Regions from separate parts of the Miniimonas sp. S16 genome, predicted to be linked through region 1. Evidence: riboswitches for the same ligand, from Rfam matches in the RefSeq annotation. Region 1 holds a riboswitch; the other holds the start of a gene.
What was found. A riboswitch is a leader RNA that binds a small molecule or an ion and turns the genes downstream of it on or off. The one in region 1 is predicted to bind S-adenosylmethionine.

Region 1 (5,876 bases):
CGGCGCGCATCGCGTCCTCGTAGCCCTGTTCGGTGAGCTCGCCGCGGCGCAGCGCGGCCCGCGCCCGGCGCAGCTCAGCGGTCTGCGGGAAGGAGCCGATCGTCGTGGTCGGCAGCGCCGGCAGGTCGAGCACCGCCTCCTGCGCAGCGCGGCGCACCGCGTACGGCTCCCGCGTGAAGGACGACGGCGTGAGCGCGGCAGCCCGCGCCCGCACCTCGGGCCGGACCACGCCGGGCGCGCCGGCACGGTCGGCCAGGGCGGCCCGGGCCGCGGCGAACGCGTCGGGTGCGCCGTCGGCGCCGGCCGCGATCGCGAGCACCTCGGCCACCTTCTCGTCCGCGAACGCCAGCCAGCCGGCCACGCGCTCGGGCAGCAGCGGGGCGCCGGCCTCGTCGGCCACCGTGTGCGGGACGTGCAGGAGCGACGTCGACGTCGAGACCGTCGTCGCGCCCGCGCCCAGCGCAGCCAGCGCGGCGACCCGCGCGGCCGCCGCGTCGAGGTCGGTGCGCCACACGTTGTGTCCGTCGACCACGCCCGCGACCAGCGTGAGCGCGCCGAGGTCGGGCGCCTCGCCGTCGGGCACCTCACCCTTGACCAGGTCGACGCCCACGGCCTCGACGCCCGCGGTCGCGAGCGCGGCGAGCGCCTCACCGGGCAGCGTGCCGTAGGGCGCGGCGACAAAGATCGCCGGTCGCTCCTGCGCGGCGGCGAGCGCTGCGTACGCGTGCCCGACGGCGGAGGCGAGCTCCGCCGTCGTGCGCGCCCAGGAGTCGCTCACCAGGGCGGGCTCGTCGAGCTGCACCCACTCCGCGCCCGCCGCGCGCAGGTCCGCGAGGAGCGCGGCGTAGCCGGCGACGACGACGTCGAGCCGGTCGAGCGGGTCGAAGCCCGCCGGGGCGTCGGCCGCGGCCTTGGCGAGCAGGAGGAACGTGACGGGACCCACGAGCACCGGACGGCCGGCGACGCCGAGCGCCGCCGCCTCGCGGACGTGGTCGGCGCGGCGCGAGCCACGGTAGGCGAGCGAGGTGTCCGGGCCGATCTCGGGGACGAGGTAGTGGTAGTTGGAGTCGAACCACTTGGTCATCTCGAGCGGACCCTGCGCCGTCGTGCCGCGAGCGAGCGCCCACTCGACGGCGAGCGGCAGCGGCTGCACCGTCGCGCCGTCCCCCTCGGTCAGGAGCGGAGCGACCTCGGGGTCGGAGGCGAGCCGCGCCGGCAGCGCACCGAGTGCGAGCACGACGTCGAGCACCTGGTCGTAGTGGGCGAAGTCCAGCGGGACGGCGGCCGGCGCGGTGAGGCCGAGGTCGCGCAGGCGCGTCACGGCTGCGCGACGCACCTGAGCGGCGCTCGCCTCGAACGCGGCCTTGTCGGTGCGGCCGGCCCAGTGGTCCTCGAGCGCACGCTTGAGCTCGCGGCGGGGGCCGATGCGCGGGTAGCCGAGGATCGTGGCGGCGGGGAACGGGGTGGGCTGAGTGGTCATGGATGCTCTCCTGGAACGGGCGGTGGCGAGGAGAGGCTTCGTGCTCGCCGTTGGTCGGGTGAGGTCGAGTGACTGAGGGAGGCGGGTCAGGCCGGAGCCAGGACCTCGTCGAGCAGCCGCGTCACCGCGGCGTGCTGGTTGAACGTGTAGAGGTGCAGACCGGGGGCGCCCGCGGCGAGCACGCCGCGGACGAGGTCGGCGGTGCGCCGCACGCCGAGCGCGTACGCCTCCTCCGGGCCGCCGGCCGCCTCGAGCTCGGCGAGCAGCTCGGCGGGCTCGGGGATCCGGTTGAGCGCGCACAGCCTGCGGATCCGGTCGGGGTCGGTGAGCGGGAGCACGCCCGGCACGAGCGGCAGGACGATCCCGGCCGCGCGCGCGGCGCGCTGCAGCGCGACGTACGCCTCGACGTCGAAGAATACCTGGGTGATTGCGAAGTCCGCCCCCGCGTCCTGCTTGGCGCGCAGGGCGGTGAGCTCGTCGTCGCGCACCTGGAACTCGCCCGGCAGGCCGGGCACGGTGTAACCCGGGTAGGCGGCGACGGCGATGCTCACGCCGTCGCGCCGGGTGCGGCGAGCGACGAGGCGCTCGACCGGGCTCGCGGGCGGCAGGCCGAAGCGCTCCGCCTCCACCTCGCGGATGAGCGCGACGAGGTCGCACGCGCGCGCCAGGCCGTCACCCCCCGGCGACCACTCGCCGCCCTCGGGCGGGTCGCCGCGCAGCGCCAGGAAGTCGCGCACGCCCGCGTCGAGCAGGCCGCCGACGACGTTGCGCAGCTGCGACCGGCTGCGCCCGACACAGGTCAGGTGGGCGATCACGGGGACTCGGGTCTCGGCCAGCAGGTGCTCGACGAGCGCCTGCGAGCGCTCGGACGTGGTGCCCGAGGCGCCGTAGGTGACCGAGAAGTAGTCCGCCTCGCCGGCCGCCAGGCGCGCCGCCGTCTCGTGGACCTGCTCCTCGCCGCGCGGAGTGCGCGGCGGGTAGAGCTCGAAGCTGATCGTGGGTCGTGGGGCGCGGTAGAGCTCCGACGTGGTCATCGTCGCCTCCCGCTGCGCCACGGGTGGTGTGCCCGCATGGTGTCTCCATCGATCCTGGCGTGAGCACCCTTCCCGCGGGAGGCTTCCGTTGGGGGGTTGCTGCGGCGTCGACGAGCCAGGTCTCTCGGCCGCTCTGGATGGTGAGGGCGAGCCTAGCGCGGGCGTTCGCCCCCGTCCACGGACCGGATCGCGGTCCGCATCGCGAGACGCGGCGCGAGACGCGGCGCCGACGGCGTGACCTGCGTCGGCGGGACGGTGTGGCGGTCCGCCGAGCTCTCGCACGCGACCAACGAGCTGGCCGGCGTCACCGGCTGAGGCGATCTTCGCCGTCGGACCCCTCGCCCCGGACCTCTCGCCCGCCGGGCGAGGAGTCCGGGGCGAGCGTCGTTCACGGCGCGGGCTCTCAGACCCGGAACGTCGCCTCGCCGCGCTCGGCGAGCGCGGAGTCCAGCCGCGCCCGCATGCGCTCGGACATCGGCGGGAGGTTCCCGACGGCGAACCAGCGCGCCTCGGTGTTCTCCCCGTCGGCGGGGTGCGGGTCGCCGGACGCCCAGGTGAACCGGAAGGTGAGGTCGAGATACTGAGACCGGTCGCCGTTGTCGTAGACGACCTCCTCGGTCACCGAGACCGAGGCGAGCCGGGTCGCCGTCGCGACGACGCCGGACTCCTCGAGCACCTCGCGCGCGGCGGCGACGGCGGGCTCCTCGCCGGGGTCGATGATGCCGGTCACGGGCGTCCAGGCACCGTTGTCGGCGCGCCTCACGAGCAGGACCTCGAGCACGCCCCCGTCGCTGGAGTTCCGCCGCTCGCGGAGCACGACGGCGGTCACGCCGCTCAGCCAGAGCGGAGCGGTCCCGATGTGACGGCGCAGCTCGAGGACGAACTCCGGTGTGGGCATGCGAGCCAGGGTACGCAGGCTGGTGCCGTGGTTGCGCGAGTCAGGCGAGCTCGAGGCGGTACCGGGGGTGATCGGCGAAGACCTCGAGCACGAGGTCGGCGTACGTCGGGCCGGCGCCGGCCTCGAGCTCGCGGATCGCGGCCTGCGCCCGTGCGACGTCGAAGCCCGGACGGGCGATCTTCTCGCGCCACCAGGCGATCGTGGCGTCGACGCCGAGCGCCTCGCGCGAGTGGGCGAAGTCGCGCCACACGAAGGTCGGCGCCTCCTCGAGCCGAGCGAGCGTCCCGAAGCCGCCGTAGAGGACGTCGTTCAGCGCGTCGAGGCTGGCGCCCATCCGCCAGTCCTCGCCGGTCATGAGCAGGTCGTCGAGCTGGTCGTAGAGGTCGGCGATCGAGTCGATGCGCGCGCCGTCGATCACGAGCTCGGTCATCGGGTCAGGCTAGTGTCGCGTCCCACGTGGACACGGCCACCGCCACGTCCACCCCACACGCGGCAACCACCCGCCCGACGCGGCCCCGGTGGACACCGCCACCGCCACGTCCACCCCACACGCGCCGACCGGCACGGGAGACCTCAGACCGAGACGTCCCCGAGCCGGACGAGGAACACCGACGACGTGGCGGTGAGCGCCAGGGTCGCGAGGTCCGGGGAGAAGGCGAGGTTCGCCGTCGTGAACGGGGTGTGCAGCGTGCCGAGGTGGCGCGCGGGGCGACCGACCGCCGAGGGCGGCGCGAGGATCTCCACCCCCGCGGTGGACGAGCTCCAGATCCGACCCGTCGGGTCGACCCGGATGCCGTCGGGCCAGCCGTGGATCGTCTCGTGCACCACCCAGCGCCGGCCGAGCTCCGGCCCGTCGAGGCTCATGCGCACCACGAACCCGAGGATGTGGCTGGCCTCGGAGTCCGCGACGTAGAGCACGGACTCGTCGGGAGCGAACGCGAGTCCGTTCGGCGCGGGCATCGGCGGGGAGTGCCGCGTGACGTTGCGGACCCCGCCGACCATCCCGCGCGGATCCACGCGGTAGACGTGCGTGCCGTCGATCTCGGGTGATCCGCCGAACCCCTCGGTCGGCTTGTCGAGCCCGTAGCGGGGATCGGTGAACCAGACGGCGCCGTCGCTCGCGACGACGAGGTCGTTCGGGGAGTGGAACCGGGCGCCGTCGATCAGGTCCGCCACGATCGTCCACCGGCCGTCGTGCTCGCGCCGCACGACGGCGCGCTCACCGTGGCTCGCGGCCAGCAGCCGGCCCTGTCGGTCCACGGTGTGGCCGTTCTGGTGGAAGGACGGGTCGATCCAGACGCGCGCGCCGCGCGCGCGGTCCCAGGCGTGCAGGCGGTTGCCGACGACGTCGCTCCACACCAGCGTCGTGCCGAGCCACGCGGGTCCCTCGAACCACGTGCCGCCGGAGGCCACCTCCTCCAGCGTGGCGGCGCTGTGGAACAGCGCGCGGACGGAATCGTCGACGACGTCGAGCTCGAGTCCGGTCACCGGCTCACCCTAACGAGCGGTGCCTGGCAGGCTGGTCCCATGACGTCGACGACGACCCCCGCCGCCCACCCGTTCGCAGGCGCCCCCTTCCTCGACCCCGCGCTGCCCGTGGCCGCCCGGGTCGCCGACCTCGTGGGCCGGATGACGCTGGCGGAGAAGGTCGGCCAGATGATGCAGCTCCCCGCCGGGGGCTACCAGGGGGACGACGACCCCGACCTCGTACGTCGGCTCGTCGTGGACCACCACGTCGGCTCGATCCTGCACGCCTCACCCGAGTCGCTCGCGAAGGCGCACGACCTCGTCGCCACCACCCGGCTGCGGATCCCGCTGCTCGTGGGCGAGGACTGCATCCACGGGCACTCCTTCTTCCGCGGCGCGACGATCTACCCCACGCAGCTCGGCATGGCTGCGACGTGGGACACCGACCTGGTCGAGCGGGTCGCGCGCGCGACGGCGGTCGAGGTCGCCCCGACCGGCGTGCACTGGACCTTCTCGCCCGTCCTCTGCATCGCGCGCGACCTGCGCTGGGGTCGCGTGAGCGAGACGTTCGGCGAGGACCCCCATCTCATCGGCGAGCTCGCCTCGGCGATGGTCCGCGGCTACCAGGGCGACGGCCTCGCGGACCCGACGGCGATCCTCGCCACCGCGAAGCACTTCGCCGCCTACTCCGAGACGCAAGGCGGGCGCGACGCGTCCGAGGCGGACGTCTCCCACCGCAAGATGCTGTCCTGGTACACCCCGCCGTTCGAGCGCGTCGCCCGAGAGGGCTGCGCGACGTTCATGCTCGGCTACCAGGCGCTCGACGGCGTGCCGATCACCATCAACCACTGGCTGCTCAACGAGGTGCTGCGCGGGCAGTGGGGCTACCAGGGGATGCTCATCACCGACTGGGACAACGTCGGCCAGCTCGTCCGCATCCAGCGGATCTCCCCCGACTTCGCCGACGCCGCCGCGCGCGCCGTGCTCGCGGGCAACG
Region 2 (5,876 bases), 190 kb from region 1:
GGTCGCCCAGGAGCGCGTGGTCGGCGAGGTGCTGGGCGTCGAGCGGCCGGCCGCGGCGTTCCACCCGCACGTGTCGCTCGCGTACTTCGACGCCGAGATCGACGAGCCGGGACTGGTGGCGGCGGTGCACGAGGCCGGGCTGCGGGACGTCGGGGTGCGCACGCCGACGCTCTCGGTCCTTGAGCTGGGCCGGGACGAGCACGTCTACACCTGGCGGGTGATCCGCGAGCGGGTGCTCGATCTCGGGGGGTGAGGCGCGGTTGGGCTGTGCGCCGCGGCGGTGCGTGGCGGGTGGCGGCGGCGGTGCGTTGTGGGTGGCGCGTGGTGCTTGGTGCGTGGTGGGGCTGGGCGTGGGCGCACGAGGGGGCAGACTGGCCCGACCCGGAGTCGACGTCCGTGCCCCGATCGAGCAGGGCACGAGCGGCGTCGTACTCCGCGACTCGACCGGACGAGAGGGACAGACCATGGTGAGGATCGCCGTCACGGGGCACGCCGAGCGGGCGCTGTCGGCGGAGCGGGGAACGCTGCGCGTCGAGGTCTCCGCCGTCGGCGACGACCGGCGGGAGGTGCTCGAACGCGTCACCCGGACCCACACGGACTTGCGCGCGGAGGCGCAGGCGCACGTGGACTCGGGTGCCGCGACGTGGTGGGGCTCGCACGGGGTGTCCTCGGGTCAGCTCATCGACTGGGAGCAGCGCGACGGCCACCAGGTCAAGGTGCGCCGGTTCCAGGCGCGCGCCGACGTGCGCGTGCGGTTCAGCGACTTCACCGCACTCGCGGAGTGGAGCGTGGCGGTGGCCGAGCGCGAGGACGTCGAGGTAGCCGGGATCACGTGGGACCTCACGGACTCCCGCCGCGACTCGGTGATCGACGACGTCCGCGTCGACGCGACCCGTGACGCGCTCGCGAAGGCGTTCGTGTTCGCGCGCGCCGCGGGCCTGGGGTCGCCGCGGCTCGTCGCGCTGTACGAGGAGGGGCTGCGTCCGGGCGGGGATCGACCGCCCGTCCAGCCGGTGATGCGCTCCCTGGCGATGGACTCGGGTGGTCGCGGTGGCGGCGTCGAGCTGCGGCCCGACGACATCGAGCTCACGGTGTCCGTCAGTGCGGACTTCGAGGCCGACGGGGCGTAGGCGGCCCTGAACTCGGCAGTGGTCCGTGACCAGGACTCAGCGTTCGGCAGTGATCCGTGACCAGGGCTCAGCGTTCGGCGGGCCCGGAAAGCCAGAACCCGGCGCTCGGTGTCCGAGCGCCGGGTTCGGCGTGCCGATGGTTCGCGGCCTCTGGCGGTGACGCGAGGCCTGAACGAGCCCAGGATCAGAAGTTGATCATGTGCCCCGAGATGCCGTGCATGGCCTCCTTGACGGCCTCGCCCAGCGTCGGGTGGGCGAACACGACGCGCGAGACCTCGTCCGCGGTGAGGTCCCACGTCTGCGCCACGTTGATCGCGGGCAGCAGCTCGGTGACGTCCGGGCCGATCATGTGGGCGCCGAGGATCTCGTTGCGCTCGGCGTCGGCCACGATCTTGACGAACCCGACGCCCTCGCCGAGGCCCTGCGCCTTGCCGTTCGCGCTGAACGGGAACGTCGCGACCTTGATCTCGTGCCCGGCGTCCTTGGCCTGCTGCTCGGTGAGGCCCATCGAGCCGATCTGCGGGTGGCAGTAGGTGGCGCGCGGGATGAAGCGGTAGTCGATCGACATCGTCTCGGCGCCCGCGAGGGTCTCGGCGGCCACGATGCCCTGCGCCTCCGCGACGTGCGCGAGCATCATCTTCGCGGTGACGTCGCCGATCGCGTAGACGTTCGGGACGTTGGTGCGCATGTAGTCGTCGATCTCGATGGCGCCACGCTCGGTGAGCTTCACGCCGATGTTCTCCAGGCCGAAGCCCTCGGTGCGCGGCGCGAAGCCGATCGCCGACAGCAGCCGGTCCGCCTCGAGCACCTTCTGCTCACCGCCCGCGGAGACGGTGACCTTGACGCCCGACCCGGTGTCCTCGACCGACTCGACCTTGGTGCCCGTCAGCACCTTCACGCCGAGCTTCTTGTAGTGCTTGGCAAGCTCCTTGGACACGTCGGCGTCCTCGGTCGGGACCATCCGGTCCAGGAACTCCACGATCGTCACGTCGACGCCGAAGTTGGTCATGACGTAGGCGAACTCCACGCCGATCGCGCCCGAGCCGGCGATGATGATCGAGCCCGGCAGGTCGGCGTCGAGGATCTGCTCCTCGTAGGTGACGACGTTCTTGCTCACCTGCACGCCCGGGAGCATCCGCGTGACGGACCCGGTGGCGAGGATCAGGGTGTCGAACGTGACGTTCTCGGTCTCACCCGAGTTCAGGGCCACGTCCATCGACGTGGGGGACGTCAGCGTGCCCCAGCCGTCGATCTCGGTGATCTTGTTCTTCTTCATGAGGAAGTGGACGCCCTTGACGATGCCGGCGGACACCTGACGGCTGCGCGCGTGCGTCGGGCCGTACGCCATCGTCGCCTCGCCCTCGATGCCGTACTTGGCCTTCTCGTGGGTGAGCGTGTGCGCCAGCTCGGCGTTCTTCAGCAGCGCCTTGGAGGGGATGCACCCGACGTTGAGGCACACACCGCCCCAGTACTTCTTCTCGACGACGGCGACGGACTTGCCGAGCTGCGCTGCACGGATGGCGGCGACGTAGCCACCGGGGCCCGCACCGAGGACAACGACATCAAAGTGGGAAGCCATGGCCCTCAGCCTAGTTCCGCGGTACCCGCGATTCGACGCCGTGCGGCGTCGCCTCGGTCACGTCTCCCGCGGCGCACGACGGCGAGCCTCGCCTCCGAGCACCAGTCGCCACGGCTACACGTGCTGCGGCGCGGCTCACGTGGACATGGCCACCGCCATGTCCACACCTGACGCGGCTACGCCTGTTGCGGCGCGGCTCTCGTGGACGTGGCCTCCGCGGTGTCCACGCCTGACGCGGCTACGCGTGCTGCGGGGCGGCTGAGTCCTGACGTGGCGCCCCGACCGCCCCACCACCGCCGAACCGCGGCGACGAAGCGGGCGGCGTGGCTCGCCGTCGGGCACTACGATCGTCCGTGACCATCCAGAGCAGCCGAGAGACCTGGCTCGACGACGCTGCAGCAACCCCCCGCGACCTCACGCGGGAGAGGGTGCTCATGCCAGGACCGATGGAGGGGTGAGAGTGATGTACGAGGCCGACCTGACGCCTGCCGAGGCGTGGGAGCTGCTGGAGAACCACGAGGACGCCGTCCTGGTGGACGTGCGCACGCCGCAGGAGTGGGCGGAGGTCGGGATTCCCGACCTCGGGCCGCTGCACCGGCGCGTCGTGCTCGACCCGCTGCTCACGGCGGCGGGTCCTAACCCGGACTTCCTCACGGCGCTCGCCGACGCCGGGCTCAGCCCCGGCGACTCGCGGCCCGTGCTGTTCGTCTGCAAGGCGGGCGGGCGCAGCGTGGCCGCGGCGCGCCTCGCGACGCAGGCGGGGCTCGGCCCGGCGTACAACGTCGTCGAGGGGTACGAGGGCGCGACGGCGAGCGAGGCCGGGTGGGCCGGCACCGGTCTGCCCGTGGCCCGGTGGGACGGGGAGCAGGCGTGACCGACCCGCAGCCCCGCAGCGCCCTGCCCGACGGCCTGCGCCCCGCGACCCTCGCGGTGCGCGGCGGCCAGGAGCGCACCGGGTTCAAGGAGACCTCCGAGCCGCTGTTCCTCACGCAGGGCTACGTCTACCCGCGCGCGGCCGACGCCGAGGCGACCTTCCTGGCCGAGCTCGACCGGTTCTCCTACACGCGCTACGCCAACCCCACCACGTCCGCGTTCGAGGAGCGTCTGCGCCTCATCGAGGGTGCCGAGGCGTGCTTCGCGACGGCGTCCGGGATGGCCGCGGTGTTCGCCTCGATGGCGAGCCTCGTGCGCCAGGGATCGCGCATCGTGGCCGGCCGGGCGATGTTCGGCTCCACGCTCCTCGTGCTCGACGAGTTGTTCACCTCCTGGGGCATCGAGACGGTCTACGTCGACGCGCACGTCAACGAGCAGTGGGCGCAGGCGCTCGCGACGCCGGCCGACGTCGTGTTCTTCGAGACGCCGTCGAACCCGATGCAGGACATCGTCGACATCGCCGAGGTGTCCCGGCTCGCGCACGCCGCGGGCGCGACGGTCATCGTGGACAACGTGTTCGCGACGCCGGCCCTGCAGCGCCCGCTCGCGTTCGGCGCGGACGTCGTCGTGTACTCCGCGACCAAGCACATCGACGGCCAGGGGCGCGTGATGGGGGGCGCGGTGCTCGGCTCGCGCGAGTACGTGACCGGGCCGCTGCAGACGTTCCTGCGCAACACCGGCCCGACGATCAGCCCGTTCAACTCGTGGGTGCTGCTCAAGGGCCTGGAGACGATGGACCTGCGCGTCCAGCGTCAGTCCGAGAGCGCGCTCGCCGTGGCGCGGTGGCTCGAGAACCAGCCCGGCGTGGTGGGCGTGCGCTACCCGTACCTCCCCTCGCACCCGCAGCACGCGCTCGCCACCACCCAGCAGACGGCGGGCGGGACGGTCGTCGCGTTCACGCTCGACGGCCCGACCGACCCCGAGGGCGGCAAGGTGCGCTCGTTCGCGTTCCTCGATGCGCTGCGGCTCATCGACATCTCGAACAACCTCGGCGACGCCAAGTCGCTCGTGACGCACCCCGCAACGACGACGCACATGAAGACGGGCTACGCCGGTCGGCAGCGCACCGGCATCGCCGAGACGACGATCCGGCTGTCCGTCGGCCTGGAGGATCCCGCGGACCTGCTCGACGACCTCGCGCGCGGGCTCGCGGCTCCGTTCTGACGCGGGCCGGTCAGACGCGGGCCGGTCAGACGCGGGTGCTGGTGAGACAGGCCCCCACTAGACAGGCCCGCGGGGGTCCCCGTCGGCGTACCGTGCTGCGGGGGTCGGGACGGCCGACCCCGACCAGAGTCGAGGAGCAGGCCAATGTTCGTCTCCACCATGAACGACGTCCCGGGCGCGCAGGTCGTGCGCGTCCTCGGTGAGGTCTCCGGCATCACCGTGCGCGCGCGGCACATCGGCGCGCAGCTCGGCGCCGGCTTCAAGGCGATCGGCGGCGGCGAGCTCAAGGGGCTCACGCAGCAGCTCCAGGAGACCCGCGACGAGGCCTACGGCCGGATGTGCGAGAACGCGCAGGCGCTGGGCGCGAACGCGGTGCTCGCGATGCGCTACGACAGCAACGACATCGGCGGGTCCTACCAGGAGGTCGTCGCCTACGGGACGGCCGTCATCCTGCAGTAGGCGGTACCTGCGCGAGTACGGCCCCGCCCGCTTCGGGCCGTACTCGCGCAGGAGCTGGGAGGGGAGGGCGCGGCACGCCGTCGAGCCCGACGGCGTCGCTCGCCCCCCGCAGGTCCGCGGCGGTGACGCAGCGCTCGGCCGCGCACACCGCGGCCACCGTAGCGGTCTTCGGCGGCCAGGGTTGCGCGGTGTCCACAGGGTGCGCCACGCGCGCTCCGTGTGCGAGACGCCGGGCGCCGTACGAGGCACGACACCAGGTACGTCACGCGGCGGTGCGCCACGGGGCGGCGCGCCGCACGCGCAGCCAGGCACGCCGTCGCAGGCCGCACGAGTTGCGACCCCTGCGACCCGGCCGTCACGCCGCGGGCCGCGGCGTCAGTCGCCGAGGTCACCGCGCAGCACCTCGACGCGCTCACCCGCCGCGCCGGTCCGGCCGTCGCGCCCCGCGTCCGGGTTGCGCGGGTCCCAGCCCGGCACGTGCACGAAGCGGGAGATCACGGTGCCGATGACGAGCAGGATCACGGGGTAGACGGACAGGTAGAAGCGGAACGCCAGGTCCGGGTTGGGGCCTGGCGTCGCGCCGGACCGGTAGCCGAAGAACAGCGTGAGCG

Region 2: linked by a shared signal. The riboswitch ahead of AC3AQ1_RS07065 (rhodanese-like domain-containing protein) and the one ahead of AC3AQ1_RS07865 (methylenetetrahydrofolate reductase) in region 1 are both predicted to bind S-adenosylmethionine.

What each region holds. Positions count from the first base shown of each region.
Region 1 covers NZ_CM173242.1:1,817,057-1,822,932, forward strand. Annotated here, with positions in the region: gene metE (5-methyltetrahydropteroyltriglutamate--homocysteine S-methyltransferase) at 1-1,480, opposite strand, end outside; gene AC3AQ1_RS07865 (methylenetetrahydrofolate reductase) at 1,567-2,514, opposite strand; SAM riboswitch class I at 2,557-2,658, opposite strand; gene AC3AQ1_RS07870 (NUDIX hydrolase) at 2,918-3,412, opposite strand; gene AC3AQ1_RS07875 (barstar family protein) at 3,453-3,842, opposite strand; gene AC3AQ1_RS07880 (SMP-30/gluconolactonase/LRE family protein) at 3,986-4,900, opposite strand; gene AC3AQ1_RS07885 (glycoside hydrolase family 3 N-terminal domain-containing protein) at 4,940-5,876, shown strand, end outside.
Region 2 covers NZ_CM173242.1:1,626,840-1,632,715, reverse strand. Annotated here, with positions in the region: gene AC3AQ1_RS07080 (hypothetical protein) at 1-253, shown strand, start outside; gene AC3AQ1_RS07075 (SIMPL domain-containing protein) at 465-1,130, shown strand; gene lpdA (dihydrolipoyl dehydrogenase) at 1,315-2,709, opposite strand; SAM riboswitch class I at 3,064-3,162, shown strand; gene AC3AQ1_RS07065 (rhodanese-like domain-containing protein) at 3,173-3,583, shown strand; gene AC3AQ1_RS07060 (O-succinylhomoserine sulfhydrylase) at 3,580-4,806, shown strand; gene AC3AQ1_RS07055 (YbjQ family protein) at 4,951-5,265, shown strand; gene AC3AQ1_RS07050 (MFS transporter) at 5,641-5,876, opposite strand, start outside.